One region of the Dyella sp. 333MFSha genome, then DNA from elsewhere that is predicted to be linked to it. Evidence: riboswitches for the same ligand, from Rfam matches in the RefSeq annotation. Region 1 holds a riboswitch; each other region holds the start of a gene.
The links. A riboswitch is a leader RNA that binds a small molecule or an ion and turns the genes downstream of it on or off. The one in region 1 is predicted to bind cobalamin.
Positions count from the first base shown of each region.

Region 1 (7,544 bases):
GTCGATGCGCGGCGGTTCCGGCACGGTCTACGGCGCGCTGATCGGCGCCCTCGTCATGGCCAGCCTCGACAGCGGCATGCAGCTGATGGATGTCGACAACTCCTGGCAGATGATCATCAAGGGCGCGATCCTGGTGCTCGCCGTGTGGGTGGACGTGCTGTCGGGTTCGAACCGTAACGGCTGAGCATGAAAATCATGGACGATTTCGACACCCTCCAGGGTCAGTGGCGCCAGGTTCGGTTCGAAGATAACGGCATCATCGACCCGCCGGATGACCACGGCGGGCATGGCGCGATCACCCTCATCGAGGGCGATACCTTCTCGGTGCGTCGGGAAGGCGGCGAGGTGCTGCTCGCCGGACACTTCGTGCTCGATACGACCACGCAGCCGAAGTCGATCACCTGGATCGACAGCATGGGCGACGACGCGGGTAAGCGCCTGCCCGCCAGCTACGTATTGGACGACGACCAGTTCCTCTTCATCGCGGCCGATGAAGGTATGGCCCAGCCGAAGGCATTCGTCACGTCCCCGGGGCTGACGTTGCGCGGCTTCGTCCGGCATCGCCCCTAAAAATGTAGGAGCGCGCCTGCGCGCGATGCTCTTGCGCTGACCATCGTGCGTCAGGCGTTAAGGGCATCGCGCGCGAGGCGCGCTCCTACAGGTCTTATTTCCCGCTGTTCAGCGCCCGAGCCATCTTCAGATGTTGCTTCAGCGTCGGCAGGGTCTTCTTCGCGAAGGCTTGCAGTTCCTTGTTCGAGCCCTTCTCGGCCTCGACCTCGAAGATGGCGATGGCCTTTTCGTGATCGGCGACGGCGACCTTCGCGTATTCCTTGTCGAACGCCGCGCCATTGAGGCGCTTCAGCGCGTCGATGTCTTTCTGGTTCGCGGGCGGCGGACTCTCGGCGGTGGCATAGCCGCGGTCTCCGCTCGCAAGATTCTTCAGCTCCTCGCCCGACTTGGTGTGGTCGTCGACCATGTGCTGGCCGAACGACTTCACCTTGGCCGATCCGCCGTTGGTCACGGCGATCTTGCCCAGCTCCACTTCGGCCAGGCCTGCGCCGCTGGCATTGGTGACGAAGCCGGCATCGGTCGGGGTACCGCCCTTGGAATCGGTCTGCTTGGTGTCGTCCTGCGCATGGGCGGCGAAAGGAACGGCAGCCACGAGTAGCGCGGTCGCGATGAGGCGGGGCAGGGTGCGTGACATCATGGATTCTCCGGTAGCACGGTAACGGCTCTCAGGTGTCTCATTCCAGCCATGAAAGCGTTGTGACCCCGGCGGCAACTTTCTGAAGTTCCTGAACGAAAACGGGCGCCCGAAGGCGCCCGTTTCCTATCGCATGTCGCACAAAACTTACTTGCGACGAGCAACCGTCGCGCCGAGGCCGGCGGCGTCGCGCAGGACGTCAGCCTTGTCGGTCTTCTCCCAGGAGAACGCCGTGAACGTGTTGCCGTTCTTGTCGGTGACGTCGTACGGCTTGCGGCCGAAGTGACCGTTGGAGGCGGTCGGCTGGTACATCGGGTGGACCAGATCGAGCATCTGGATGATGCCGTACGGGCGCAGGTCGAAATGTTTGCGAATCAGCTTCTCGATCTTCTCGTCGGGGATCTTGCCGGTACCGAAGGTGGTCACCGAGATCGAGGTCGGCTCGGCGACGCCGATGGCGTAGCTGACCTGGATTTCGCAACGGTCGGCGAGGCCGGCCGCGACGATGTTCTTGGCGACGTAGCGCGCGGCATAGGCAGCCGAACGGTCGACCTTGGACGGATCCTTGCCCGAGAACGCGCCACCACCGTGACGGGCCCAGCCGCCGTAGGTGTCGACGATGATCTTACGGCCGGTCAGGCCGCAGTCGCCCACCGGTCCGCCGATGACGAACTTGCCGGTCGGGTTGATGTGGAACTTGGTGCCCTTGTGCAGGAGCTTCGCCGGCAGCACGGGCTTGAGGATCAGCTCGCGCACGCCTTCGATCAGGTCCTTCTGCTTGACGTCGGGATCGTGCTGGGTCGAGAGCACGACGGCGTCGATGGCGACGGCTTCGCCGTTCTCGTAGCGCAGGGTGACCTGGCTCTTGGCATCCGGGCGAAGCCACGGCAGCGGCGAGTTCTTCTTCTTGCGGACCTTGGTCTGCTGCTCGACGAGACGATGCGCGTAGTGGATCGCCGCGGGCATGTACTCGGTGGTTTCGTTGGTCGCATAGCCGAACATCAGGCCCTGGTCGCCAGCGCCCTGTTCTTCCGGCTTCTTGCGGTCCACGCCCTGGTTGATGTCGGGCGACTGCTTGCCGATCAGGTTGAGAACGCCGCAGGTCTCGCCGTCGAAGCCGACTTCCGAGGAGTCGTAGCCGATGTCGAGGATGACCTTACGGGTCAGCGCTTCCAGATCGATCCAGGCGCTGGTGGTGATCTCACCCGCGACGATGGCGACACCGGTCTTCACCAGCGTCTCGCAGGCCACGCGCGCACGCGGGTCCTGGGCCAGGATGGCGTCCAGAACGGCGTCGGAGATCTGGTCGGCGATTTTGTCCGGATGGCCTTCGGAGACCGACTCGGAGGTGAAGAGGAAATTGCTCATCGAGGGTATATATCCTTCTTTACGGATAAAGAGATAAATGGGGCGCGCCATGATACACGCCCCGTCGCCGGTTTGCAGCGGCAAGGGTACCCCCGGCGGGTGACGATTGCATGGATGTTCAGCGGGGGAAGGGGTAGGAGGGGTTGGGAGGGGGTTGCCGCCCGCTCTGTTGGCTTTTCGCGCGCGGGGCGCGCTCCTACGGCAGCCGCCGTGTGGGAGCGCGCCCCGCGCGCGAAAGGCCAACAGCGCGGGGACACGGTGCCCCTTTTTCCGTCAGGCCACCTCCGCCAGCCGTTCGCGGGCCGCCCGGGCCACGGCCACCATTCCGGTCAGGGCCTCAGCTACCTCGGGCCAGCCGCGGGTCTTCAGGCCGCAATCGGGATTGACCCAGAGCTGGTCCGGACGAAGCACCTGGAGCGCCCGGGACAGCAGATCGGCCATTTCCTCCTTGCCGGGCACGCGCGGGGAGTGGATGTCGTAGACGCCGGGGCCGATCCCGTTCGGGTAGCGGAACCGTGTGAAGGCGTCCAGCAGCTCCATCCGCGAGCGGCTGGTCTCGATCGAGATCACGTCCGCGTCCATCGCGGCGACCGCCTCGATGATGTCGTTGAACTCCGAGTAGCACATGTGGGTATGGATCTGGGTCGAGTCGCTGACGCCACCCGCGGTGATCCGGAACGCGTCGACCGCCCAGTCCAGATAGGCGGCCCAGTCACGCCGGCGCAGCGGCAGGCCTTCGCGCAGCGCCGGCTCGTCGATCTGCACGATGCCGATGCCGGCTTTTTCGAGATCGTGGACCTCGTCACGCAAAGCCAGGGCGATCTGTCGGCACACCTCGGCACGCGGGAGATCGTCACGTACGAACGACCACTGCAGCATCGTCACCGGACCGGTGAGCATGCCCTTCATCGGCCTGGCGGTCAGGGACTGGGCGTATGCGGACCAGGCGACGGTCATCGCGGCGGGACGCGCCACGTCACCGAAGACGATCGGCGGCTTGACGCAGCGCGAGCCGTAACTCTGCACCCAGCCCAGAGACGTGAACGCGTAGCCTTGCAGCTGTTCGCCGAAGTACTCGACCATGTCGTTGCGCTCGGGCTCGCCGTGCACGAGGACATCGAGCCCCGCTTCTTCCTGAAACGTCACGGCGCGCCGCACCTCCTCGCGAAGCACGGCCGTATAAGCCTCGTCGTCGAGCTTGCCCGAGCGATGCGCGGCACGCGCAAGGCGTAGTTCCGTGGTCTGCGGAAACGAACCGATGGTGGTGGTCGGCAGGTCGGGCAGGCCGAAGCGCTGCTTCTGCACATTCGCGCGAAACGCGTAGGCCGAGCGGCGCTGTCCGAACTGGGGCGTCAGTCCACGCACGCGCGCCCGCACCTCGGTGCGCAGCACGTCGGGAGAAAGCAGCCGCGCCTCCACTGTCGCTTGCTGACGCGCGAGCGCGAGCTGCGCCGTTTCGTCGCCGACGGCGGCATCGGCATAGCGTCGCAGCTCGACGATCTTCTGCCGCGCGAACGACAGCCAGTCACCGATCGAACCCGGCAGGTGCTTTTCTTCCGACGCATCGATCGGCACGTGCAGCAGCGAGCACGAGGTCGACAGCCAGAGACGCCCGTCGCCGAGGCGCTCGCGTGCGCGGGCGATGCGCGGCGCGATGGCGGACGGGTCGCTCAACCAGATGTTGCGGCCGTCGAGCACGCCGGCGGACAGCACACGACCGGCAGGAAGCGCGTCGAGCACGGCATCCAGTTGCCCGGGCGCGCGCGCGAGATCGACATGCAGGCCGGCGACGGGCAACGACGCCGCCAGTTCGAGGTTGCCGCCGAGCTCGCCGAAGTAGGTCGCGAGCAGGATGCGGCCGCGCAACCGTTCACCGATGGCGGCATAAGCGCCGCGATAGGCCGCCTGCCAGTCCGGCTCGAGATCGAGCACGAGGGCCGGTTCGTCGACCTGGATCCAGTCGGCACCCGCGTCCGCGAGCGCATCGAGCAAACCGCTCCACGCCGGCAGCAACGCATTGAGCAGCGCGAGGGGATCGCTGCCGTCGACGGTCTTGGCCAGACGGAGGAAGGTCAGCGGACCGAGCAGTACGGGGCGCGCCGCATGGCCGAGTGCGATGGCTTCACGATATTCCGCGACGACCTTGTCGGCGCGCGTGGCAAACGACTGGCCCGCCTGCAGCTCGGGGACGATGTAGTGGTAGTTGGTGTCGAACCACTTGGTCATCTCCAGCGCGTGCAGGTCGACTTCGCCGTCCTGACGGCCTCGTGCCATGGCGAAATAGCCGGCCAGCGGATCGCGCTGATGGAGTGCACGGTAGCGCGGGGGAATGGCGTCGACCGCGACGGCGGCATCGAGCACCTGGTCGTAAAGCGAGAAGTCGTTGACGGGAACGCTGTCGGCTCCCGCGTCGCGCGCGAGGCGCCAGTGGCGTTTGCGGAGCTGACGGGCGACGGTGAGCAGGTCGTCGGCGCTGGTTTCACCCCTCCAGTGACTTTCGAGCGCGCGCTTCAGTTCGCGGCGTCGGCCGATGCGGGGAAAACCGGGGTAGGTAACGTGTGGCATGTGGATGATTCCTCTTCGTGGCAAAGAGGAGGGAAGGGCGGTTCGTCGCGGACGCACGTGCACTGCCACACGGAAGGTGCGGCAGCGTGAAGGCGTCATGCGGCTTGCCGTCGACCTTCGCCCCCGCGGGCGAACCGGACCCTCGCGCGAACGCGACGGCCCAGGTCGGGCAGGGCACACGCACCCATGACGGCACGCGCGCCCAGGCCGGCGGCAGGTCTTCGGGCTCGTGGATGTGGCACCTGGGTGCCGCCTTGCGTGTCGCTTCCCGGATCGCCATCGATCCAGTGCTGATGACGCGCTCGTCTCCACATACCGCTGCGGGGCAGCGCCGGATTCTCACCGGCTTCCCTCTTAGCTTTTATCCTTCCATTCGAATAGAGAGATAAAGACCGCTGGCGGCCCAGAGGTTAGCCCTACGGACGGGGCAGGTCAACGAGCCAGGCATGCATCGCGTCGACATGTCGCCCGCGACGATGCGCCAGGGCATCGGGAGTAGGGCATGGCGGCAAAGCACATCGTGATGGCGACGGTGGGATCGCAGGGTGACCTGTTTCCGTTCCTGTCCGTGGGGCGGGAGCTGGTGGCGCGGGGCCATCGGGTCACCATCGGTGCCCATGCGATTCATCGCGAGGCGGTGGCGGAGGCCGGGCTGAGGTTCGTCCTTGCCAGCGGGATCGCGGAGCCCGAGGACAAGGCCGCCTTCGCTGCCCGGGCGTTCCATCCGCTGCGCGGTCCGCGCTTCGTCGTACGCGACCTCGCCGCCGAGGATGTCGCCGCGAGCTACCGCGCGCTGGCGCCGGTATGTCTGGAGGCCGATGCGATCGTCACGTCGACGCTCGCCTTCGCCGGCCAGATTCTGGGCGAGACGACACGCGTGGCGTGGTTGTCCGCCGTCCTGTCGCCCGCGGTGTTCCTTTCCGCTTTCGATCCGCCGGCGACGGGCATGGCGCGACTCGACCGTTTCTTACGTGCGTCGCCGCGTCGTGGCGCATGGGTGCGCCGGATCGGCGAGCGGGTGACCGCACCGTGGACGCGTGCGGTGCGCAACTTCCGGCAGTCGCTGGGTCTGGCGCCGGTGTCGGTGTGGGGCGATCCGTTTCATCGCGGACAGCACGCGCGCGATGGCGTGCTGGCGATGTATTCGCCGTTGCTGGGTCACGCGCCGCAGGATGCCCCGGCGCACAGCGTGGTCACTGGCTATTGCCGTTACTCGCCCTTCAACGAAACCCTTCCCCCGGAGCTGTCGGCGTTTCTCGACGCGGGTGACGCGCCGATCGTGTTTACGCTGGGATCGGCGGCGGTGCACGCGGGCGAGGCCTTCCTTCGCGAGAGCATGGCGGCGGCAGGCGCGCTCGGACGTCGTGCCGTCTTGCTCACCGGCTCGCCCGAGATGCGCGCGCGCTTGCCCGACACGTTGCCAGCCGGGGTGATGGCTGTGGAATACGCGTCACACGGTGCGCTGTTCCCGCGCGCTTCCGCAGTGGTACACCACGGGGGTGTCGGCACGACGCAGGAGAGTTTGCGCGCGGGTTGTCCGGCGCTCGTGGTGCCGCATGGCTTCGATCAGCCTGACAACGCGGCGCGTGTGCTTCGGCTGGGTGTGGGCGATGTGTTGCCGGCATCGCGTTACCGCGCCGACCGGGCGGCGGCGAAGCTGCGCGTCCTCCTGACTGACGAAGGCGTGGCCTTGCGTGCCCAGCGCGCCGCGGGCGTCATCCGGGCCGAGCGAGGTGCGTCGCTGGCCGCGGACGTGATCGAACAGGCGATGGCGCGGCGGGGTTGAATCGCCGGCAGGGCCGGCTCCTACCAGAAGCGCGATGCGTTGCTCTGGTAGGAGCCAGCCCCGCTGGCGATCCGCGCGCAGCGCGGCGAGACCGCCGTATGGCAACAACATAGCCGAACTGCCGCAAGCAACGCTTACTCGAACCCTGCGATCGCCCGCGGCGTATAAGCCTCCTCCAAAGCGGCCGTCTCTTCCTCGGTCAGCTCCAGATCGATCGCCGCCACCGCATCATCGAGATGCTGCGGCTTCGACGCCCCGACGATCGGCGCAGTCACGCCGTCACGATGCGCCACCCACGACAATGCCACCTGCGCACGAGGCACGCCACGCGCATCGGCCACCTTCTTCACCGCCGCGACGATGGCGCGATCCGAATCTTCCGTGGCGTTGTAAAGCGTTCCGCCGAAGACATCGCTCTTCTGCCGGTCGCTGCCTTCGTCCCAGTCGCGCGTCAGCCGTCCGCGTGCCAGCGGGCTCCAAGGCAACACCGCGATGTGCTCGTCGATGCAGAACGGAATCATCTCGCGCTCTTCCTCACGCTGCAGCAGGTTGTAGTGATCCTGCATGCTGACGAACTTGGTCCAGCCGTGCATCCGCGAGGTGTAAACCATCTGCGCGAAC
Region 1 covers NZ_FNBR01000002.1:342,690-350,233, reverse strand. Annotated here, with positions in the region: gene BLT40_RS08870 (sugar ABC transporter permease) at 1-184, shown strand, start outside; gene BLT40_RS08865 (TIGR03067 domain-containing protein) at 187-570, shown strand; gene BLT40_RS08860 (DUF4142 domain-containing protein) at 665-1,207, opposite strand; gene metK (methionine adenosyltransferase) at 1,352-2,572, opposite strand; gene metE (5-methyltetrahydropteroyltriglutamate--homocysteine S-methyltransferase) at 2,846-5,137, opposite strand; cobalamin riboswitch at 5,332-5,549, opposite strand; gene BLT40_RS08845 (glycosyltransferase) at 5,640-6,923, shown strand; gene BLT40_RS08840 (aldo/keto reductase) at 7,058-7,544, opposite strand, start outside.

Region 2 (7,544 bases), on a different contig from region 1:
ACGTTCAGCGCGCCCGCACCGGCGGCCATCACCGGGCCGGCGTTGGGGCTGTCCCACAACGGTGCCTGCGTCGCCCAGCAACGACGTGCCGTCGTGAATTCGCCCGCCAGCGCATACGTCAGCGCGGTGAGCCTTGCGGGGATGAACCCGAGCACGTCGTCGATGCGCGCCGCCGCCCAGCCGAAGCGCAGATAGCGCGGCGTCCGGTAGCCCCACATCGCATCCAGCGTATTCGCCAGACGGAACACCAGCACGCCCGGCGCGCCCAGCAACAGAAACCAGAACAGCGCACCGAAGACGGCGTCGTGTCCGTTCTCGAGGACGGATTCCGTCGCGGCGGCGGCAACACGCGAGGCATCCAGGGCCTCCGTATCGCGGCTGACCATGCGACCGACCGCCTGCCGCGCCGCACCGATATCTGCCGCGCTCAGCGCATCGGCGACGGGCAACGCGTGCTCCGCGAGGCTGCGCCGACCCACGGCGAGATACAGCACCACTGTATCGATGACAAACCCGGGCGCGGTGGGCACCCCGTATCGGATCAGGGCGAGCAGTCCGACCAGCGGAAGCACCGCCAGGCACCAGGCCAGGATCCCCCGGGGGCGGCGACCGGCATAAAGCTGTCGCTCGATCCATTGCGCGAGATGGCCGAAGCCGACCAGCGGGTGCGCGCGTCGTGGCTCACCCCACCATGCATCGAGCAGCAGCGCCGCGAGCATCGCGAAGGCGGTGGTCACGGCAGGAAAAGACGCAGCGCGGCGTCGATATTCGATGGGAAATAAAAGTGCACGAAGCTGGCGGTCATGCGCCCACGGCGGTAGACCGCCTCGGCGGTGGGCCCGCCATTCGGGTTGCTCGCCATCGCCAGCGCCGTAGTGGCGATCGTCGCCTTCGCATAGTGGAACGAATGACCGCGCAGGAGCCCTTCGGGCAGATCGACCGACTGCATCCCGAGCGCCGCCATGCGCGGCTGCATCGTCGCGTCTCCGGCGATCAGCCCAGCCATGCTGGCTGTACGGCCATGCGTGTCGGTGAGCCGGTCGAGGGCATAGAGCAGACCGCCGCACTCCGCCAGCAGGGGGCGTCCGGCATCGACATGCGCGTGCAGATCGCGGCGCAGATCGTCACGGGTCGTCAGCGTGTCGAGGTGCAATTCGGGATAGCCCCCCGGAAGCCAGATCGCATCGCACGGGGGCAAGGCGTCACCCGCCAGCGGACTGAAGAAGATCAGATCCGCGCCGGCGTCACGCAGCACGTCGAGATTGGCCGGGTACACGAAGGCGAATGCTTCGTCGCAGGCGATGGCGATGCGGCGGCCGTCCAGCCGCCGCGTGGAATGTCGGTCGGCTGGTGCCTGGAAAACGACCGCGGGTGGCAGCTGGCCCACCGCCTCGACGGGCAACGCGTCGGCCAGCGCATCCAGCCGCGCATCGAGATCCGCCAGTTCCGAGGCGGACACGAGACCGAGATGCCGCTCGGGCAGACCCATGGCCGCATCGCGCGGGAGCGCGCCGTACCAGGTAAGCGCAGGCGGCAGGCTCTCGCGCAGCAAGGTGGCGTGGTAAGCGCTGCCGACACGGTTGGCGATCACGCCGTGCACGATGAGCCCGTCGCGATAACTGGCCAGTCCATGCGCCAGCGCACCGAACGTCTGCGCCATGGCACTGCCATCGATCACGGCAAGAACGGGCAAACCGAATCGCTGGGCCAGATCCGCGCTCGACGGGCGTCCGTCGAACAGGCCCATCACGCCCTCGACGAGGATCAGGTCCGCCTCCTCCGCCGCGGCATGGAGTCGCGCGCGAACGTCGTCTTCGCCACCCATCCAGGTGTCGAGCTGGTAAACCGGAGCGCCGGATGCGCGCTGGAGGATCATCGGGTCGAGAAAATCGGGTCCGGTCTTGAAGACGCGTACCTTGCGACCCGCACGCGCCTGCGCACGCGCCAGCGCCGCCGTCACACTGGTCTTGCCCTGCCCCGACGCAGGTGCCGAGACCAGCAGCGCGGGACACGAACGGCTCACAGTTCGATGCCCTTCTGCGCGCGGATACCCGCCTGGTAGGCGTGTTTCACGACGCGCATCTCGGTCACGGTATCCGCCAGTTCGACGAGCGCGTCCGGCGCGCCACGGCCCGTGATCACCACATGCTGTCGTTCGGGTCGCGCCCGGCAGGCGTCGAGCACGCGATCGAGCGGGATGTATTGCTTCACCAGCGCGATGTTCAGCTCGTCGAGCAGGATGAAATCGTATGCCGGGTCGGCGAGCATGCGCTCGGCGACATCCCACGCGGCCATGGCCGCCGCGATGTCGCGCGCCTTGTCCTGTGTCTCCCACGTATAGCCTTCGCCCATCACGTGGTAATCGAGCGGACCGTCTTCGAACATGCGGAAGAATGCCTCCTCGCCGGTGGAAAAACTGCCCTTGATGAACTGGACGACGCCACAACGAAAGCCATGGCCGAGCGACCGCGCCAGCATACCGAATCCGGACGAGCTCTTTCCCTTGCCGTTGCCGGTGTTGACCACGAGCACGCCGCGATCGATGGTCGCTTTCGCGATACGCCGGTCGATCAGCTCCTTCTTCCGGCGCATGCGGTCGCGATGACGAGCCTCCTCGTCCATGTCACTCCATGGCGTGGTGTCGCCGCTCATGCGTGGGTGGTACGGGCGTCCCGTGCCCGCGGTGCGAAGCGCCAGACCGCCGCCTGGACCACCTGAGCCACCAGCACATACGCCGCGGCGGCACGCACGAAGAGCGGCGCCCATTGCATGAAGCGCTGGACGTACTGGGTCATGTTGGTATCGGTGTAACGGCCACCCAGCCAGTAGAACGCACCATTGGATATGGCGTACGAGACCGTGGCGCAGACCAGCAATGCCGCGAAAACCATCGCATGCGATGCCAGTGAACCGTCGAAACGCGGTGCCACCAGGCGGCCGCCGTACCAGAGCACGGCGTACGCCAGCGGCATGAACGAATAGGCCACCGTGATGCAGAAGTCGCTCACGCCCGCGTAGCTGATCGAGACCCAGTCGATCAGCACGGCCAGGACGACGAAGGCCACGAAGGCCAGGTGCTTTCGCAGGTAGATACCCCCGAGGAAGAACAACGCCATCGACGCGTCGGGAAGATGCAGTACATCGCCGAAGTGATGAAAACGCGTGGCGATCATGATCAGCGCGAACCATGCCGACATGGCGACAAACAACGGACGTGACAGGGGTTTCATCGGGGCGTACCTCGTACGGGGGGACGGATTACGAGCGGGGCTGGTAACGGAACGTGAGCATGTAGTTGCGACCCAGCTGATTGAAGTAACGCGCGGTCTCGTAGTGGCGATCGAAGACATTCTTGCCGGCCAGCTCCACCGACCACGCCGGCGCGAAGGCGTACGCGATGCGCAGATCGGTCAGCGCGTAGCCACCCAGCCGGTGCAGGTTGGTCGAGTCGTCATAGCGATAGCCCGAGGCGAACACACTGGCACCGACGCTCAGCGCGCCGAACGAGCGGTCGACGTCGATATTCGCGGTACGGCGGGCACGTCGTGGCAACAGGTTGCCCTTGCTGTCGTCGTCGCTATCGTCTTCCGGCTGCAGCCACGTCGCGTTACCCGAGAGGCGCCAGTCGGCGACGGTGGTGTCGGCTGCCAGCTCCACGCCACGGATCCGTGCGCGGTCGATATTGTTCGCGCCGCCAAACGGGAACAGCGGACCGGTCAGGCTCGAGTCGAAGACGATGAGGTTGTCGATGTGATTCTGGAAGGCATTGATCGACCAGTTACCCCACGTGGGCGTGCCGCGCAGCCCCAGCTCCCAGTTGCGGGACGTTTCCGGGCGGAGGTCCGGATTGCCGTAGTCGGGGTAGTACAGGTCGTTGAACGTCGGTGCCTTGAACGCGGTGCCGTAGCTGCCGGTGACACGCAGGTCCTTCGTCAGCATGTAGCCGTACTGCAGGCTGCCGGTGGTCTTGCCGCCGAACTGGCTGTTCTCGTCACGGCGCAGACTGGCCTGGATCGAGCTGTCGCCGAATGCCTGCAGCCACTGGCCGAAAATCGCGTGGTTGCGACGCGCATCGACGAAGTAGTCGGTACTGCCGACGACGCGATCGCGCTGCCAGTCGTAACCGAGCGTGGTCTGGCCTGCGTCCCCACCGACGTGACCGAGGTCCGCCTGCACCGAGGCGACGTCGCGATGCGTGTTGAACGTATCGGCGTAGACGCCGTTCTCGTAGTCGGTCGAGAAGTCACCGCTGCGACCGAGGTTGAGGGTGAATTTCACGTCCTTCGACGGCGTATAGCGCAGACGGCCGCCAACGACCTGCGTCGACGAGTCGGCGAAGTTGCTGCTGGTGCCGTCGTAATGGTTGGCGCCTTCGGTGCGCATGGCATTGACGTCGGCGTCCCACTGCTCGTCGAAGCGCCATCCGCCCTTCAGCGACAGCGCATTGTTGCGGTAACCGTCCTTGTCCGGCTCGTAGGTGTAGCAACCGCCGCCGCCCGGGCTGGGGCGGCCGCGGCATGCGTTGATGCCGTCGGTCTGGTCGTGGTTCGCTTCCACCGCGTACCAGCCGTTCGCGCCGCGTCCGCTGAAGCCGGCCGAGCCGCGCAAGGTGTCGTAGCTGCCGCCGCCGACGGAGAAGTTCGGCACGAAGCTGCCTTCCGGACGACGGGTGAAGATCTGGATGACGCCGCCCAGCGCGTCCGAGCCATAGAGACTGGAGAACGGGCCACGGACGATTTCGATGCGCTCGATCTGGTCGACCGGAATATCCTGGAAGGCCGCCGTACCGGAGGTCGCTGAACCTACCTTCACGCCATCGATCAGCACTAGCACGTGGTCGGACTCGGTGCCGCGCATGAAGACGGAGGTCGACTTGCCCGGGCCGCCGTTATTGGCGATGGACACACCGGGCGTCGCACGCAGCAGGTCGGCCAGCGAGCGCGGCTGCAGCCGCTCGATCCCGGCACGGTCGATCACCGTGGAGGCGGACAGCACCTGCGCCTGGGTCTGCTCGGTCCGGCTCGCGGTGACCACCACCTTGTCGAGGTCGGTGGAGGTGTCATCGGCGAAGGCCGCGGCGGGAACGAGGCATGCCATCGCGATGGCGACCGCGAGGGTGGAAATACGAAGCGACACGTGGTGACTCCTGCACTACCGCGCCCATCCGCGCGGCATGAATGGCGAGAGACAGGGAGACGGTAGCGGGGATCGCCGATGGCGGAAGGCCGGCCGGCCACCCACGACATGGCCCTCCGCCTGTCCGGTGTTACCTCGAAGGCCGGTCTCCGGGCTTGCGAGCGCAGGGAGAATCCCTGCCGGTCGGCGCCTTCCCATGCCTTTCGGGGCACAGTGGCTTCATGCAGACCTTTGGCTCGCCTACCGTTGCGGGGGCAGCTCCGGAATGACGCGGACCTCGTGGATCGCGCGGGTCACCGGATTCCCGTTTCAATCCCCGGCTGCGACGCCGGGAATCACCTTGGGCGGCGGTAGTGTATCCGAAGCATGAACGCGGCGGTCGCGCCAGCGCAGGAACGGGCGCTCGACACCATAGTGAAGCAGCGCACCGCCAGCCAGGGTCGCGGACGCATAGATGGCGAAACGGACGAAGCGATGACCGGCCAGACCGTCACCGAGCAGCCCCTCCGTCAGATGAAAAACGCCTTTGTGGCAGAGATAGAGGCTGTACGAAGCGGCGGCCAGCCATCCGGCACCGGGCACCCGCAGCCTTGCGAAGACGGTCGGGCCGCTGAAGGCGGCGACGAAGCCACCCATCGCCAGCGACAGCAGGGGGTAGCCGATGACGCAGGGCCAGAACAGGGGGCGTGCACCGTCGAAAAGGACCAGACAGACGCCAAGGAGAACGGTGGCGGCGCCGAGCACCCAGCCCCCGCGCGCATGGATCCATGCCATCCACTGCGGGCGATACACCCCGCACGCCGCCAGGGCGACACCGGCGACGAGCCCATCCAGGCGCGGCCACGTGGGGTAATAGAGGTAACGGAGATAGACCAGGCCCGCACTGATGTCCGTATCACGAGCCGGTCCCAGCAAATCGGACCACAGCCACGCCCGCAACAGGAGGCCGCCGGCGACCACCGCGACGCATACGGTGATGAACTTCCACAGAGCGGGTTTGCGCGTCAGCGCGAAGGCCAGCAAGGGAAAGACGAGATAGAAGTGTTCTTCCACGCATAGCGACCACACGTGGGAGAACGCATAGTTGTCGCCGTTGTCGAACAACAGGTTGAAGGTAAACGTCGGAAATTGCCACAACGGCTGCATACCCGGCGTTTCTCGCCATGCCGGCCATAACGCATACATCGCCAGCACGACGATGAACGCAGGAAATATCCGTACGAAACGGCGCCGGTAGAAGCCAGGGAAATCGAGTCTTCCGGTGGTCTTCAGGGACTTCAGCACCTGCGTGCCGATGAGGTAGCCGCTCAGCACGAAGAACAGGTCGACGCCTATCCACCCCGACCATTCCAGCTTGCTGAAGCCCTCGCCGAGGCCGCCGACCAGATAACTGTGAAACAACATCACCCAGGCGATGGCGATCGCGCGCAGCGTGTCGAGGCCGGGAGTGCGGTTCATGCGTGGGATCCCCTGGGTGTCACGTCAATGTGCGGGCGCGTCCGGGCGGATGCACGGCGCGTTTATGGCGATTCGCGGGCGCGCTCATTGCCCGCGGTGCAACGCGGCGAGCAGGGCATCGATATAGGTACGACTTGCGCGCAGCGTCGCACCATCTTTCAATCGAACCACCGCGTCGCGGTTGGACCGTGGCAGGAGTTCGGCGACCTGATCCACCCGAACGATGGCCGAGCGGTGCACCCGGAGAAAGCGCAGCGGGTCGAGTCGCCTGGACAGCGTATGCAGGGTTTCGCGGAGCAGATACCGTTCGCCGCGTACATGCAGCGCCGCGTAATCGCCGTCGGCCTCGATCCACTCGACCTCGTCCGCAGCGACGTAGTGAATGCGGGCGCCGATGCGAATGGCGAAGCGTTCGGCCTGCCTCGTTGTCGTGGTCACCGCCCTGCCGAGTTGTCGACGAGCCCGTTCAATCGCTTCGGCGAAGCGTTCATCATCGATGGGCTTCAGCAGGTAATCCACCGCGCCCAGTTCAAAGGCACGGAGAGCGAAGCAGTCGTGCGCGGTCAACAGGATCGCCAACGGTCGGTCGGGAGGCGGTATGGCCGCCAGGGCATCGATACCGGTCAGGCCAGGCATCTGGACATCGACGATCGCGAGATCCACATCGGTTCGACGCATGGCGGCCAGCGCCTGACCATCCGCCGCCTCGGCGACGACGATAACGTCGGGCTCCGCATTAAGGCGGACCTGCACGCCCCTGCGAGCGAGGGGCTCGTCATCGACGACGGCGATGCGAATCATGCGGTTGTCCGCATGACGGCAGAGCGCACGGGCAAGGTGACCGCCGTGCGCCACCGATCGCCGCGAGGGCCAGCTTCCAGCAGGTGATTGCCGGGATAGAGCACATCGAGGCGGGCACGTACATTCGTCAGACCCACGCCCTGCCCTCC
Region 2 covers NZ_FNBR01000004.1:227,671-235,214, forward strand. Annotated here, with positions in the region: gene cbiB (adenosylcobinamide-phosphate synthase CbiB) at 1-719, opposite strand, end outside; gene BLT40_RS16070 (cobyrinate a,c-diamide synthase) at 734-2,023, opposite strand; gene cobO (cob(I)yrinic acid a,c-diamide adenosyltransferase) at 2,020-2,622, opposite strand; gene BLT40_RS16080 (hypothetical protein) at 2,649-3,230, opposite strand; gene btuB (TonB-dependent vitamin B12 receptor) at 3,259-5,136, opposite strand; cobalamin riboswitch at 5,259-5,494, opposite strand; partial or broken gene BLT40_RS16090 (acyltransferase) at 5,518-6,594, opposite strand; gene BLT40_RS16095 (LytR/AlgR family response regulator transcription factor) at 6,679-7,395, opposite strand; gene BLT40_RS16100 (sensor histidine kinase) at 7,392-7,544, opposite strand, start outside.
Region 2: another riboswitch for cobalamin. It lies ahead of btuB (TonB-dependent vitamin B12 receptor); the one in region 1 lies ahead of metE (5-methyltetrahydropteroyltriglutamate--homocysteine S-methyltransferase).

Region 3 (7,544 bases), on a different contig from region 1:
CACAGCGCGTGGGCGAGGTGCGATGGTTTCATGGCGATCACTTTTTCATCCATTCGTCTCAGGCCGACGTGATGGCGTGTATCGAGGCGGCCCTGGCCTGACGCCGCCAAGGACTACCGCACACCCGCGCCGCGACGCGACAAGGCGACACGCCGCGCGTCGGCGCGCGCACTCGTCTCCATCGTTCGCTGCCCGTCTTCCGGCGCCGGCCCCGTGCTTCCCAGGGCTGTCGCCAGCGAACGAACGCTTGGATATAGGTAAACATCGGTGATGGTCGCCGCTCGCGGCGGGGAAAGCGCATTCAGGCGAACGACAAACTGACTGAGCAACGCCGAGTTCGCACCGAGTTCGGCGAAGTTCTTGGAAACATCAATCATCTCGATGGGCAACCGGCAGAGCTCGCCTAGAAGTTGCGCCACGGCTGTCCCTCGTGGTGTCGCCGGAGCGTGGACACGAGGCGGCGCGACTGAAGTCAGGTCGATGGCACGCAGCGCTGCACGGTCTATCTTTCCGAGCGAGGTCACCGGCAGGTGAGGCAAGGGCACGAATACCAGAGGTCTGCAAAGACAGCCCCAAAAGCTGGTTCAGCTGAGCAGCGGCTTCGACCGGCGAGGGCAGGGCTTCGACAAGCACACGGGCTTCCACGACTTCGGGTTGAAGCGTCAGCGCAGGTCTACGCCCCACACTCCGCGCCTCGTCCTCGTACCGCTTGAGGCACAGGTGGGCATGTTCGACGGTTATCCACCAGTGGCGCATGTCGGACTGCTGAAACACACGACCATCCGGGGTGACGAGCTTGCCGCGAACGAGTTTGAAGTCATCCCAGCCGTCCTCGAGCGCACCCAAGTCGCCCAGGCGAAGCAGCCGGAGCAGTCTAACGACCGACCAAGGCACACGCCGCTGACCGTTGTCCCAATTCTGGACGGTGCGCATCGGCACGCCGAGGAAAGCAGCGCAGCGCTTCTGGCTAAGGAAACAGGTCATGCGAAGCTCGCGGAACTCATCCCAGGAGATGAGCCACGAGCGAACACGAGGGGCTTTTTTCGTAACGGCAGGACCGTTACGGTTATTCGCATAATGTATATTATGTCAACTTGCGAATTGTTTTCGTAAAGTCCTCATGTCTTAGTCCAATTGACGCTCGATCGTCAGTTGCGTCGTTCCGGCATCCTTAGTTGCAACCTCGCCACCGAATCGCGATACCAAACGCGCAGGTCGCACCGATAGTTGCCACTCATTCGGCGACCCGATCAAAAGTTGGCACCTTCGTCGTCGCGACAATGAGCCCAAGCCAATTATCGGGCAAGCGCGCCACGCCGTCATGCGACTGGACACCAGGTCACCGAACTAAATCCGCTGATTTCCGCTTGAGCCCCCCGAATTGTTAGCTGCGAGCCGACAAGGAACCCGACCGACTGCAGGTTTGGCTGCTGTGGCTCATTCGCCATGTCTCCGACCTTGCTCAGAAATCGCTCCTCCTCGAAGAAACACGAGCACGAAGAAGACTGAGTGAGCGGTGCCCAACATAGCTTCAAATATCGCGAGCGCGCGCCCGGCCCCCGCATTAGGAACGAAGTCGCCATAACCGAGCGTGGTGAACGTCACGGCAGAGAAGTAAATGGCGTCAGTGCGCGTGACCCTGACACCATTTGCAGCGGCGGGACTAAATAGGTCATACGCGGCCCAGCCGAAGCCCGCGCATTGAAGGATTACCAGCAAAGCTATAGCGACGTACAAAAGTACGCTTCCGTAGAGTTCGTGTTCACGAATCACCAGAGCCTGAGGAATCAATCGAGCAATCCAAAGGTAGGCAACAGACGTCGCGAGAATCAGAACAGCGACGCCCCACTCCGCCCTAGCCTCCATAGATGAAAAAGGCCAACCACGCGTCGCAATAATCTTTGCAGTAGTACAGGCACCAACCGCCAATAGCAGGGGGCGGTGGAACCGAACATATTCCGAGGTGCGAGCTTTAAGTTGTAGATACTTCATCATTTATACCTGGCCATTGAATCAATGAGACGGGACGACGCCGATGAGACATGCGCATATCATTGAAGGGCGCCCGCTAATGTCGCGGCGCAGCCCCCGCCTGCAGCCACGGCAGTGCTCTATCATTTATAGCGATGCTAGAAACCGCGATGGCCCGTTGTTTTTTAGCGAGGTATCGACAGTAAGTCTACGGGTTGCATTATCTGGCAGCCTCGACCACACCATCATGTGACTGAATTGCATTGGGGTTGCCCCATCCGTACCCATCCCGCAATAATGCGGGCTAATGTCGATAGAGCGATGTGGAACAATGCTTAGATCCCACATCTTGTGTTGACGAAGGCGCGATGCATCTATATCGTGCGTTCCGTTGGTGTCCGAAGAGGCGCGAGTGCCCGTCGGACTTAATAGGGGATCCGTTGCAAATCCGGAACTGTCCCTCAGCGGTAAGTGGAAACGAACCCGTCAGATGCACTGACCCTCAGTGGTCGGGAAGCGACGGCTAGGCCCGGATCCGAAAGGCGTCCCCGTCCACGAAGTCCGAGAACCTGCCAGCAACCGTTACCTGCCCATGGGTGCGGTTTTAAAGGGTGTCGCTGGGAGAGTCTTCCCCTTCCAGTGTGCATGCCACTCAGAACTCTCGTCGCGGGAACGAGAAAAGCCTGACCTTTGGAGCCTCTTCGATGAGCTCGTTGATCGCTGTGCTAGGCCTTTTGAAGGCCATAAAAACCCTTCCTATCCGCTGCTTCCTCGCTATCCAGCTCGGGCAGACGACGCTGAGCGTCACTATGGAGGCGAAGCACGGGTAAGCCCGACGCGGTAGTGCTGAGTGGAGCTCGAGATCCGCTCAGCGTCGACCGTGTCTGGTCATGGTCACGTACACGAACACCGGCATTCTTGGCGGAAGATGGGGAATTCAACCGTGGGGAAAGCAAGTCGAACGAAGGCGCAGCGCCCAAAGCCACCGCGCCATCAACATTCACCAGTCGCGGCTTCATACGTCTTAGTGATCGAGTGGTTGCCTCTAAACGACGGCGAGCGTCGCACCGGCTCCGAACTCGCTGAGGTGATCGAGCAATGGCAACGTGTCGAACTGCGTGTCTGCTGGACGCGTGACGATATTATCGCCGCACTAACGGAGGCGCATGCGCACCTCAAAGCGACCGGTGAAATCCCTATCGTGCACTTTGAAGCACATGGATTCACAGACCGCGAAGACGGCGCCGATCGCGCCGGAATCTGCTTTTCCCAACGCGGCGGAATTGAGCAAGAACTCACCTGGTCGGAAATAGCGCCATACTTGCGCGCCCTGAATCACGATTCTCAATGCCGCCTGCTGGTTGTGGGTGCGTCGTGCTTCGGCCTGGCAGGCCTCGACATGTGGAGTATCGACTCATTCGCTCCGTTCTCGTCGATCATTGGTTTCAATGCCAAGGTCAGCACAACTACATTGGCGTCGTCGATGCGCGAGTTGTACCACCAGCTATTCGTTGGCGGTCACAAGAATATTCCCCTCGCGGTTGAAGCGGCGAATCGGGAGCTGCGCGATGGCGAACACTTGGTTACGACCTCGATGCACAAGCACGTAGGCGATACGCTGCGCGGCTTCATAAATCGAGAACTCGATCCACGCACCCGGACTGTGGACTTCGAGCGGTTAAAAATCCTTCATAACGCGAACCATCCGGATGATCCGTGGGGTGATGAGACGCTCAACTATCACTGGCGGGTCATCGCCGAACGTCACTGCAATAGACTGCTCGAGGTGTGTTTCGACTACGCCACGTTTCCCGAAAACCGCCGTCGTTTTCCGGTAAGCGTGCGAGCGCTGTTAAATGCTGCTACGCGAAGAATCGAGAAGCGAAGCCCTTTGCCGCCTAGCCAAGCAAGGGACAAGTGGCCACCCGTGAGTGCCCCAGTGATTAACGCTTAAGTGCGCCGCACGATCTCGCCAGGCGGTTACTAACGCCGCAGGCGTCTGGGACCGTGGACGAGGCTGCCGCCGATCTCGATGCGTGAAGTGGCAACGGGCCAGACGGCAGCAACGCGGCGTGGGGAGTGCCGTGTTGCCCGCACACTGATCGGCGAGAGATCGAATCCTTAATTACTAGCAAAATCCGTATGTTAGGGGAAAAAGTGCGCTTTTTTTCCTAATTCACGGCCGTCCTTCATGTGTGTCTGCGTCTGCCCGTTGCGCGCGCTGTCTACGGCTATCTGGGGTTGACGCAGGCGAGGTAGCGCCGCCAGGCAATGGATGACGTGTCCCTCATCAGTGCGGTCAAAAACGAAGTCGCTCATCGTCAGCAACGCTCGACCCTACTCCACGTTGTCACCGGCACACGCCGCACTTAGTCTTCCGCCACGACCCAACATCACGTGTGGAAAGCGATGAATCGTGGCTCCAGGATGTCCCTTGCTCTCTGCATCGCGCTCACCAGCGCCGCTCACGCCCAGTCGCTTCCGCCGGATCCCCAGATTGTCAAGACACTGCGTCACAACGACGAGCTGCTTCTCGAAGCTGTCCACCGGGGCGATCGGGAGACATGGCGCCGGTTGACGACGTCCGACTTCATGTACGTCGAAGAGGGTCACGTCTCGCGTCGCGCCGAATTCCTGAGCGAGCTCGCCGAAGATGGCTACAAGGCGCTGATCATCGTGGATTACGAAGCCCAGCAGATCGGCGATACGGTGCAGGTCTTCCATCGCGACGATGTTCCACAAAGGCCGGGCAAGCAGTCGACGAAGGATCGCATCTGTTGATGACCGAGACCTGGCAACGCGTCGACGGAGAATGGCGGCTGCGCCTCGTGCATACCGATCGGATACGCCGGAATCCTCCGGCAATCGCGCTTAACCCGCAGGACATCGATCCATGGGTCGGGACGTATGGGAACGGCGACGCGACATATCGGATCGAACGGCATGGCCTGAAAATCTCAGGGCAACGCTCCGGCAAGCAACCCGAGATCCTCGAGGCCGAAGCCCGCGACGTGCTGTTCCAGCCGGACAACCTCTACGTCCGAAAGGTCTTGCAACGTGATGCCGGAGGTAAGGTCACCGGCTTCATGGACCGTGACGAGAATTCCGATCGGCTCTGGACGCGCGTCGACCGGTAATCTTCGTGAGGCCTCCGGCGCGCTAGACACCTTCGGACAGCATCCCGCGCAGTTCGGCCCGTCGCCGCTCCAGTTCTGCGATCTGGCGCTCAACGGAAGCGAGCCGCCGGCGTTGCACGTCACTGGTTTCCGAACAGGCCGCGGCACCTTCGATCATGCGCATGCAGTCGGGAAATCCGCGAATCTCGGCCAGACTGAATCCCGCGGCGATCAGGCGCTGGATTTGCCGGACCTGCGTCACGGCAGCCCGGGAAAACAGCCGGTAGCCATTCAGCGCTCGAGCAGAGGTCAGCAGCCCGTTGTCATCGTAGTGGCGGATTGATCGCAAGCTTGCACCGCTTTCCTTCGCGAGCGCGCCGATGGTCATTTCTGCCGGTGGCTTAGACATGGAAGGCGACACCGTTTTTCGCTTGACAGTCACATCAGTGTGAGGGTTCAGACTGGGCTTGTCCAACCGACCCAGGAGTCATCATTTATGTGTCTGTCGAGGTTCTATCGCGCGTTCGGTGCGATGCTGATCGTCTTTGCGATGCTGGCGGGATCGCCGGCGGCGCATGCGGAAAACAAGGCGTACACCGTCACCGCCTCCGATGGCGTCGTCCTCGCCGTGCAGGAAACCGGCGATCCCGCCGGTCCTCCGGTCATCCTGATCCATGGCCTCCTCGGAAGCCGGCTCAACTGGGAAAAGCAGTTGCAGGATCCTCGCCTGCGCCATTACCGGCTGATCACGTATGACCTGCGCGGCCACGGCCTGTCCGGCAAGCCCACGGATCCCGACGCCTACCGCGATGGACGGCGCTGGGCCGATGACCTGGCTGCGGTCATCGAAACGACAGGAGCACATAAGCCCGTGCTCGTGGGATGGTCGTTAGGCGGTGCGGTCATCTCGAATTATCTGGCGACCCATGGCGATGGCGACGTCGCCGGCGCGGTCTATGTCGACGGCGTGATCGAGTTGAAGCCCGACCAGATCACGGCCCACCCGGAGGTTTATCGCGACATGACCTCCACCGCCCTGAAGAACCACCTGGACGGGGAACGCGCCTTCCTCAGGCTGTGCTTCCATGACGAACCTGACGCGACCACGTTCTCGCGCCTGTTGGCGAATGCGGCGCTCGCTTCCTGGGAGATGCAGCGGGCCGTGCCATCGATGACGGTCGATGCGGCCGAAGGACTGAGCAAGGCAAAGATCCCGCTGCTGCTGATCTATGGCGAACACGATGCCCTGGTCATGCCGGGGCCGAGCATCGCGAGGGCGAAAGCCATCAACCCGCGGATTCAGAGCAAGCTCTACGCCGCATCCGGCCACGCACCGTTCCTCGAGGAGCCCGAGCGCTTCAATCGCGATCTGGCGGCCTTTGTTCGTGCGGTCACATTGCCTCGCGCACAGACCCAGGGGGACAACTGATGCCGGACTGCGGCTCTGGCATCACCAGCCCGGCAGATCAGAAGAACGAACGCCGTTACAACGACCACCCTGCCCGATAATCCCGCCGCAGGAACTGATTCGCCTCCGCCATATTGGTGACCCGCATATTCTGCGCATCGTATTCGATGCGCCCACCCGCTCGCAGCGACACGACGCCCAGCAACATCACCTCGGTCAGCCGCGCGGCGTATTCAAAAGGCGACGTCGTCTCCCCCTTGCCCTTGCAGGCATCCACCCAGTTCATTTCGTGCGAGGTTTCGATGCGGGCGAACTTCCGCGGCGGCGTACCCACCGACTCCTGCAGCGAGTGCGGTAGCAGGCGCGGGTTGTCGCCATAGGTTTCGTGCACCAGCTTGCCCTTGTCACCCACGTACAGCACGCCACCATCGTGCATCTGCCCTGCCCCCAGCGCCTCGAGCCCAGGCGGCAGCAGCGCGCCGTCGTACCACGTGAGCCGGACGGGCGGCTTGTCGCCGCGAGCCGGGAAGTCGTAGTACGTCATCGTCGCGGTGGGGTACGACTCGTGGTTGAAAGGAGTCGAGACCGTTTCCACCGAGGTCGGGAAGCCGAGGTCGAGCGACCAGAACGGCGAATCGATCAGGTGCGCGCCCATGTCGCCGATCGCACCCACGCCCCAGTCCGTCCAGCCGCGCCAGTTGAATGGGTGATAGAGCGGGTGGTACTCGATGACAGGGCCCGGGCCCAGAAACAGGTCCCACTCCAGACCTTTCGGCATGGGATAGTTGCCGGCCATGGCATTGGCAAGGCGGCTGTTCACCGCATCCATGTCCCAGCTTGCGTCGTCGGGCTTCGGTACGGCGCGCGGACGTGGCACGCCCTGAGGCCAGTAGCCGAGCGGCCGGTTCGTCCATGCGTGCACCTCGCGCACCTCGCCGATCGCGCCGGCGTCGATGTATTCGTGGATCAGGCGGGTGTCGTCGGTGGAATGGCCCTGGTTGCCCATCTGCGTGACGATCTTCGGGTTTTCCCGTGCTTTGCGTGCCATT
Region 3 covers NZ_FNBR01000001.1:1,200,644-1,208,187, reverse strand. Annotated here, with positions in the region: gene BLT40_RS05445 (thioesterase II family protein) at 1-101, shown strand, start outside; gene BLT40_RS05440 (acyl carrier protein) at 114-419, opposite strand; gene BLT40_RS20555 (hypothetical protein) at 727-1,113, shown strand; gene BLT40_RS05430 (potassium channel family protein) at 1,438-1,992, opposite strand; cobalamin riboswitch at 2,347-2,563, shown strand; gene BLT40_RS05425 (hypothetical protein) at 2,999-3,925, shown strand; gene BLT40_RS05420 (DUF4440 domain-containing protein) at 4,399-4,752, shown strand; gene BLT40_RS05415 (hypothetical protein) at 4,752-5,108, shown strand; gene BLT40_RS05410 (MerR family transcriptional regulator) at 5,131-5,475, opposite strand; gene BLT40_RS05405 (alpha/beta fold hydrolase) at 5,584-6,516, shown strand; gene BLT40_RS05400 (Gfo/Idh/MocA family protein) at 6,572-7,544, opposite strand, start outside.
Region 3: another riboswitch for cobalamin. It lies ahead of BLT40_RS05425 (hypothetical protein); the one in region 1 lies ahead of metE (5-methyltetrahydropteroyltriglutamate--homocysteine S-methyltransferase).

Region 4 (7,544 bases), 860 kb from region 1:
TGCCGCTGTTGCCGACGGCCGCGCCATCGTTACCGCTGCCGAGCAGTGTGGTGACATCGGCGACGGCCGGATCGTTCTGCATCATTTCGCCGACGCGTTTGAGCCGTCGCGACATCTCGTCCGGCGAAATGTTGGCGTCCGCGGTGACCTCGGCCTGCAGCATGCCCGTGTCCTCGTCGGGCATGAAATTGCCGCCGGCGGTCTTCACCACGGCGAAGCCCAGCGCGAAGGTGGCGAAAAGCAGGATGAGTGGCTGCCAGCGCATGACCCGCCGATGGCGCATCGCCCAGTCCAGTCCGCGCTCATACAGGCGCAGAAACCCGCGGTCGAAGCGTTCCAGCGCGCGCTCGACGCGGCCTGGCTGGCGGTCGGGCTCGTCGTGCTTGAGATAGCGCGCGCAGAGTGCCGGCGTGAGCGTCAGCGACACGATGGCCGAAATCAGCACGGCCGCCGCCAGGGTCACCGAGAACTCGCGCAGCAACTTGGTGATCATGTTGTTGCCGAACAGCAGCGGCGCGAACACCGCCACCAGCGACAGCGTGATCGACATCACGGTGAAGCCGATCTCGCGCACGCCTTCAAGTGACGCCGGCATCGGTTTGCTGCCGTTCTCCATGTGCCGGACGATGTTCTCGATGACCACGATGGCGTCATCGACGACGAAGCCGATGCACAGCACCAGCGCCATCAGCGACATCGTGTTGAGCGTATAGCCGAGTGTCCACATCACCACGAAGGCGCCGGCCAGGGACAACGGCACGCTCAGCGTCGCGATCAGCGTCGGACCGAGACGGCGCAGGAACACCATCATGACCAGGAAGACCATGACGATACTGATCAGCAGCGCGACCTTGACCTCGTGCAGCGCGGACTGCGTGGTCTGGGTCAGGTCGAAGATGGGGGTGACCTTCGCGTCCGCCGGCAGCAGCGAACGGAAGCGCGGCAGCGCGGCACGGATCGCGTCGGCGGTGGCGATGGAGTTCGCCTCCGGACGCTTGCTCATCTGCATGGTGACCGAGCGCTCGCCCTGGAACCATGCGGCCTGGTACTGGTCCTGCTGGCCGTTGTAGACGCGGGCGATGTCCGAGAGGCGCACCGGCACGTTGTTGCGCATCGCGATGAGGATGTCGCCGAAGTCCTTCGCGTCGCGAATGCTGTCATTCGCGACGACCGTCATCTGTGCCTTGCCGTCGGACAGCAGGCCCTGCGGCGAGGTCACGTTGGCGGCGTGCAGCGCATTGGACACATCGTTGGCGGTGAGCCCCTTGGACGACAACGCGCGGGTATCCAGCTCCACGCGCACGGCGTGCGGGGTCCCGCCAAAGACCTGTACGCGCGACACGCCATCGATCTGCGCCACCGCGGGCCGGATCAGGGTATCGACAACGTCGTAGAGCTTGTCCGGCGGCAGCGACTTCGAGGTGAACGAGACCAGCAGGACGGGAATCTGGCCGGTGTCGAACTTGAAGTACTGCGGGGGGCTGGGCATGCCGGCCGGCAGGTCGGCGGCGGACGCGTTGATCGCGGCCTGCACGTCGCGGGCGGCGGCATCGGTGGAGCGGTCCATGCTGAAACGCAGACGGACGAAGCCGCTGCCTTCCGAGCTGTTGGAATACATCTGGTCCACGCCCGGGATCTGGCCGAGGTGGCGCTCCAGGGGGGCGATGATGGTCGAGGCCATCGTCTGCGCGTTCGCACCGGGCATCTGCGTCTGGATGAAGACGGCGGGCACTTCGATGGACGGCAGGGCCGCCACGCCGAGCAGCATGTAGGCGATGGAGCCGCACAGCACGAGCCCCGCCGCAAGCAGCGAGGTTCCGATCGGCCGGCGAATGAAAGGTGCAAAAACGTTCACGACACTTCCTGTGATCGCGGGAAGCATACCCGCGCCCGGGGACTTTATGACGTCCGCGCCGGTCCGTGGCGTGTGCCTTTAGTGGGGGCCCTGCCGGAAGGCAGGGGTGCGGCGTTTGCCAGAACCCGGCGCAAGGGGGAGGAGCGCGCCTGCGCGCGATGCCGTGAAACATCGCGCGCAGGCGCGCTCCTACACGGTGCTCCCTCAGCGTACGGGCGAGAACCGCACGGTCACATAGTAGGTCCGCCCCAGCTGGTTGTAATACGCCGCCGTCTCGTACCGCTTGTCCGCCACGTTCGCGACCCGGCCCTGCACGCTCCAGGCATCGTCCAGGTGCCAGGTGGCACGCAGATCCGCGGTCGTGTAGCCACCCAGACGCGTCGTATTGGCCGCATCGTCGTAGCTGTAACCCGAGGCGTAGACCGAGCCACCCAGCGTCAGCGCGCCCAGGTCCTTGTCCAGATCCACGCGACCGGTGCGACGCGGACGGCGGGCCAGCATGTTGTCCTTCTCGAACCCGCTGTCCCGGTCCAGCGGCTGCTGCAGCGTCAGGTAGCCGCGCACGTGCCAGCCATCGACGTCCGCGCCCACCTGGCCTTCGAGGCCGCGCAGGCGGGCCTTGCTGACGTTGACCGGCAGGAAGTTCGCGTCGTAGCCGATCAGGTCGTCGACCTGGCTCTGGTAGGCATTGACGGCCCAGTTCCAGATGCCCGGACGACCCGACAGGCCGATCTCGGCGGTGCGCGACTTCTCCGGCTTGAGGTTCACCGTGGGCACGCCATACGGGTAGTACTCGTCGTTGAAGGTCGGCGCGTGGAAGGCGGTGCCATAAGAGGCCGTGACCTTCATGCCGTTGTCGAAACGGAAGCCATAGGCGGCCGAGCCGGTCGTGTGGTTGCCGAACTGGGTGTTGTGGTCGTGGCGGGCCGACAGCTGGATCTCATGCGGGCCGAACACGCCCTGGTACAGCGCGAACACGCCCGTATTGTTGCGGGTGTCCTTGAGGTATTCCGTGTCGCTGCTCAGCTTTTCCTGCTGGTAGTCGACGCCGGCGCTCAGCGTCTGGCCCGGGGCCAGCGTGAAGTCGTTCTGCCAGGAACCCTGATTGCGCTTAGAGTACAGATATCCCACGCGCAGCTTGTCGGCACCGGTGACGTAGTTGAAGTCTGCGTCGTAATAGCCCTTGTCGGCGCCGTTGAGGTAGTTGTCGGCGCGGTCCTGGTTCTGGCCCAGACTGACCGACATGCGCCATGCGGACAGCACGTCGAAAGCCAGCTTCGCGCCGGCGACCTGCTGCGAGCGTCGGGTCAGGTTCTGGTAGTCGCCGTCGTATTCGATATCGCCCTTGCTGCGCAGCCAGCTGCCGGTGAGCTCGGTGCCGTCGTCCCAGCGGTAACCGCCCGACAGTGCGCCGTTGTACGTGCGATAGGCGTCATGGTCCGGCTCGTCGGTGAAGCAGCCCTTGAACGCCGTGCCCGCGCCGATGCGGCAGGCGTTGATGCCCGAGGTGTACTGGCCGCCGAGGCTGGCGTTGTACCAGCCGTGGGTCGTGCCGCCCGACACGCCGACCTGGCCGGCGGTGTAGCCGTGGCTGCCGCCGGTGACCGAGAGGCTCGGGGTGGGCGCTTCGCCGGCCTGGCCGTGGCGGGTGAAGATCTGGATGACGCCGCCGATCGCGTCGGACCCGTAAAGGCTCGAGCGCGGACCGCGGACGACCTCGATGTGGTCGATCTGCTCGACCGGCAGCTGCTCGTAAGCCGGCAGACCCGCGCCCACGGTACCCACACGGACACCGTCCACGAGGACCAGCGTGTGCGAGGAGTTGCTGCCACGCATGAACAGCGAGGTCTGCTGGCCGATACCGCCGGTGTTGGCCATGACCACGCCGGGCAGGCCGGCGAGCAGGTCCTGGACGTTACGCGGCTGCAGACGCTCGATGTCTTCGTGGGTGATCACGGTCACCGGGGCGAGTACCTCGTCCAGCGGCGTGGCCGTGCGGGTCGCGGTGACGATCACGGGATCGAGGGCGTCAGGGGCGTCGGCCGCGTGGGCAGCGGCGATCGACGACAGCAGGGCTGCCGCGAGCAGGGTCTTCTTCATGGAACGGTCTTCCTCCGCCGCATAGCGCGGCAATGCGTAGCTCAAAGGGCGCGCGAGGAGGACATACGGCGAACGGCACACGGGCGGAACCCGGATGACTGTCCGGATTCGCCCTCCGCGAATCGCCCGAAACGGGACGACGCCCCGGGATGGCTCACGGGGCGCGTCGTCGGGCCGGTCTCCGGACTCACGCCGTCCCCGAGGGGGTGTCGGACCGGCGCCTTCCCGCTGTCGCAGTGGCTGAAGCCGTGTCCGAGGGGCCGTGACGACCCCGGGCGCTTACCGTTGCGGGGGCAGTGCCGGCCTTGCCGCAGAGGCGGCGCACCGGCTTCCCGTTTCATCCCCGTGGCGCGACGCCCCGGGGACACCCGAACCCCGCGACTTTAACCGGAGGGTGGGGCGCTGTCACGACCGCCCGATCAGCCTGCGGCGTAAACGCGCTCGCCGCCGATCCAGGTTTCGATCACCGTATGGGTCTCGTCCATCACGACGAAGTCGGCGCGGTAACCGGCGGCGATATGACCGTGGGTGGCGCCGAGGCCGAGGAACGCGGCCGGATACGTCGACGCCATGCGCGCGGCTTCGTCGTAGGCCACGCCAACCATGTCGACCGTATTGCGCACGGCCGTGGCCATGTCCAGCGCGGAGCCGGCCAGCGTGCCGTCCGCCGTCTGGCAGACGCCGTCGCGCACGGTGATGGTTTCGCCCTTGAGCACGAAGTTCGGATTGTCCGACCCCACGGGCGGCATCGCGTCGGTGACCAGCATCATCTTCCGTGGCGCCTTCGCCGCGATGGCGACACGCAGCGAGGTCGGGTGCACGTGGTGGCCGTCGACGATCAGACCGCACCAGCTGGCCTGGTCTTCGAGCGCGGCACCGACGACGCCAGGCTCGCGGCTGGTGAAGGGTGTCATCGCGTTGAACAGATGGGTGAAGCCGCGCACGCCCGTCGCCAGTGCATGGCGCGTGGTCTCGTAGTCGGCGGCCGTGTGGCCCGCGGCCACGATGACGCCGTTGGCGACCAGCTGCTGGAGTACTTCCGCGGAAGCGCGCTCGGGAGCCAGCGTCAGCAGGGTCACGCCGCCGTGGCGCCGCGCGACCATCGCGACATCGTCGGCATCGGCGATGCGAAACTTGGCCGGGTCGTGCACGCCCTTGCGCTCGGGTGCGATGAACGGGCCTTCCAGATGGATGCCGAGCACGCCCGGCACGCCCTGGGCGACCGCGTCGTTCACGGCATCGATGGCTTTCGCCATGACGTCCGCGTCGTCACTGATCAGCGTGGGCAGAAAACCCGTGGTGCCGAATCTCGCGTGTGCCTCGCCGATCGTGCGGATCGCGTCGACCGTCGGTGAATCGTTGAACAACACGCCGCCGCCGCCGTTGACCTGGCAGTCGATGAAGCCGGGCAGCAAGGTGCGACCGCCGAGGTCATGGCGCTCCGCCGCGCGCACGCGCGGATCGGACGGCAGCGCCAGTCCGGTGATCTTTCCATCGTCGACCAGCACGGCAAAGCCGCTCTGGAATCCGTTGTCGGTAAGCACACGGCCGTTGACGAGGGCGAGGGTCATGGCGATTCCTTGAGGGTGGCGGTCAGACGGTCTCGGTGACTTTATTCAGGTGCGGCGGCACGTCTGGATTGAAGCCGCGCTTCAGCGCGAGCGCCGCCGTGGCGCGGTAGAAGCTCTGCACCGTGATCAGCGGCGCGGCGATCGGTGCGGTGGCGACCAGCGGCAGCACACCCTCACCCGTCGCACCCGGCGCGGCGATCCAGACATTGGCGCCACGCTTGCGGAACTCGGCGGCGACATCGAGCACGCCCGGGAGCGTGTCGTCGTTCTGCGCGAAGAAGAGCACCGGGAAGTCCGGGCCGACCAGCGCCATCGGGCCGTGTTTCACTTCGGCCGCGCTGAAGGCTTCGGCATGCAGGCCGCAGGTTTCCTTGAACTTGAGCGCCGCTTCCAGCGCACCGGCGAAGCCGAAGCCACGACCGACCACGAACAGGTTGTGCGCATCGACGAGGCCTTCCGTCAGCGACGACCAGTCGGCATCCCAGCCCTGGCGCAGCTGCGCGGGCAACGCGACAAGGGCGTCGGCGATCTCGGCCTTGCCACTCCAGCGGGCGGCGATATGCAGAATCGCGAACAGCGCGCCGAGATAGCTCTTGGTCGCGGCGACGCTGGTTTCCGGACCCGCGTGCAGCGGGACGACCACGTCCGCGACGTCCGCCAGCGGCGAGTCGATCACGTTGACCAGCGCCACGACGTACGCACCGGCCTTCTTCGCGGCCTCGGCGTTGCGGACCAGATCCGGGCTCTTGCCCGACTGGGATACGGCGACGTAAAGCGCGCCATCGAGGCGCTGCGCGGCGTGGTAAATCGAGGTGACCGACGGCGAGGCCGAGGCGGTGACGACGCCCAGCTGCGTTTCGAATACGTACTTCGCGTACATGGCCGCGTGATCCGAGCTGCCACGGGCGCAGGTGATCACCATGCGCGGCGGATTCGCGCGCAGGCGTTCGGCAAGGGCGCCGATCACGGCGTCGTTAAGGGCAAGCTGCCGCTCGACGACCTCGGCGGTCTCGTGCGCTTCGCGGTACATCAGGGTGTCTTGCGGCTGGATCGTCATGAAGAAGGGTCCGTCAGTCGCTCTGCAGTTCGGCGACGAAGTCGTAGATGTCCCCGCGATACCAGGAACACGTGAACTCGACGATGCGGCCGTCGTCGAGGAAGCTGCGCCGCTCGATATTCAGGCCGGCACTGCCGGCGCCGAGCCGGAGCAGCCGGGTCTGGGCAGGGCCCAGCACCACCGCGCGCAGGCGTTGCAACGCGCGTCGCGGGCGGTTGCCCAGCGTGTCGAGCGCTTCGTAGAGGGAATCCTCGACCAGGCTGGGGTCGGGCAGCAGGTTGAGCGGCACGGCGCTGCGCTCGATCGCCAGCGGCTCGTCGCCCGCGTAGCGCAGGCGGTGCAGCCGGACCACCTGGGTGCCGGGTGAGAGATTCATCGCCATGGCTTCTTCCGGCGTGACCTCACCGATGGCGCGTTCGAAGAACTCCGAGCGCGGATTGAGGCCGCGGGCGCGAAGATCCTCGGTGAAACTGGTCATCCGCGACAGCGGCTTGACGATGCGCTCGGACACGAAGGTGCCCGCGCCATGACGCTGCGTGAGCAGACCATCCTCGACCAGGCCGCCGATGGCCTTGCGCACGGTGACCCGGGACAGGGTGAGGGCCCTGGCCAGGTCGCGCTCGCTGGGCAGCGCATGGCCGACCTGCACCTCGCCGTTTTCGATCACGTTGCGGATGGCGCGACGCAGGCGCATGTACGCCAGCGGCTGCCGGGCGGCCGGGTCGTACTGCAGGCGTTGGTATTCGGCGACGAGGGCGCTTTCCATGGTCGAGAAGATACCAATCAACGACCACTGCGGCAAGACTGTCCAGGCCGGCGAATACCAGTGGGGGATTCAAACAAGCGTTTGCACGATACAAAGCAGGACCGTAAACGTTTTTGCGGCGCGATCGCCTTGAAACGCGACGGGAAACGCCGCGCTGAGTGGTACGGGGCTGGTATGACCTGGTATGTCACTGGT
Region 4 covers NZ_FNBR01000002.1:1,206,805-1,214,348, forward strand. Annotated here, with positions in the region: gene BLT40_RS12670 (efflux RND transporter permease subunit) at 1-1,855, opposite strand, end outside; gene BLT40_RS12675 (TonB-dependent receptor domain-containing protein) at 2,060-3,955, opposite strand; cobalamin riboswitch at 4,110-4,342, opposite strand; gene nagA (N-acetylglucosamine-6-phosphate deacetylase) at 4,375-5,526, opposite strand; gene BLT40_RS12685 (SIS domain-containing protein) at 5,549-6,583, opposite strand; gene BLT40_RS12690 (GntR family transcriptional regulator) at 6,597-7,349, opposite strand.
Region 4: another riboswitch for cobalamin. It lies ahead of BLT40_RS12675 (TonB-dependent receptor domain-containing protein); the one in region 1 lies ahead of metE (5-methyltetrahydropteroyltriglutamate--homocysteine S-methyltransferase).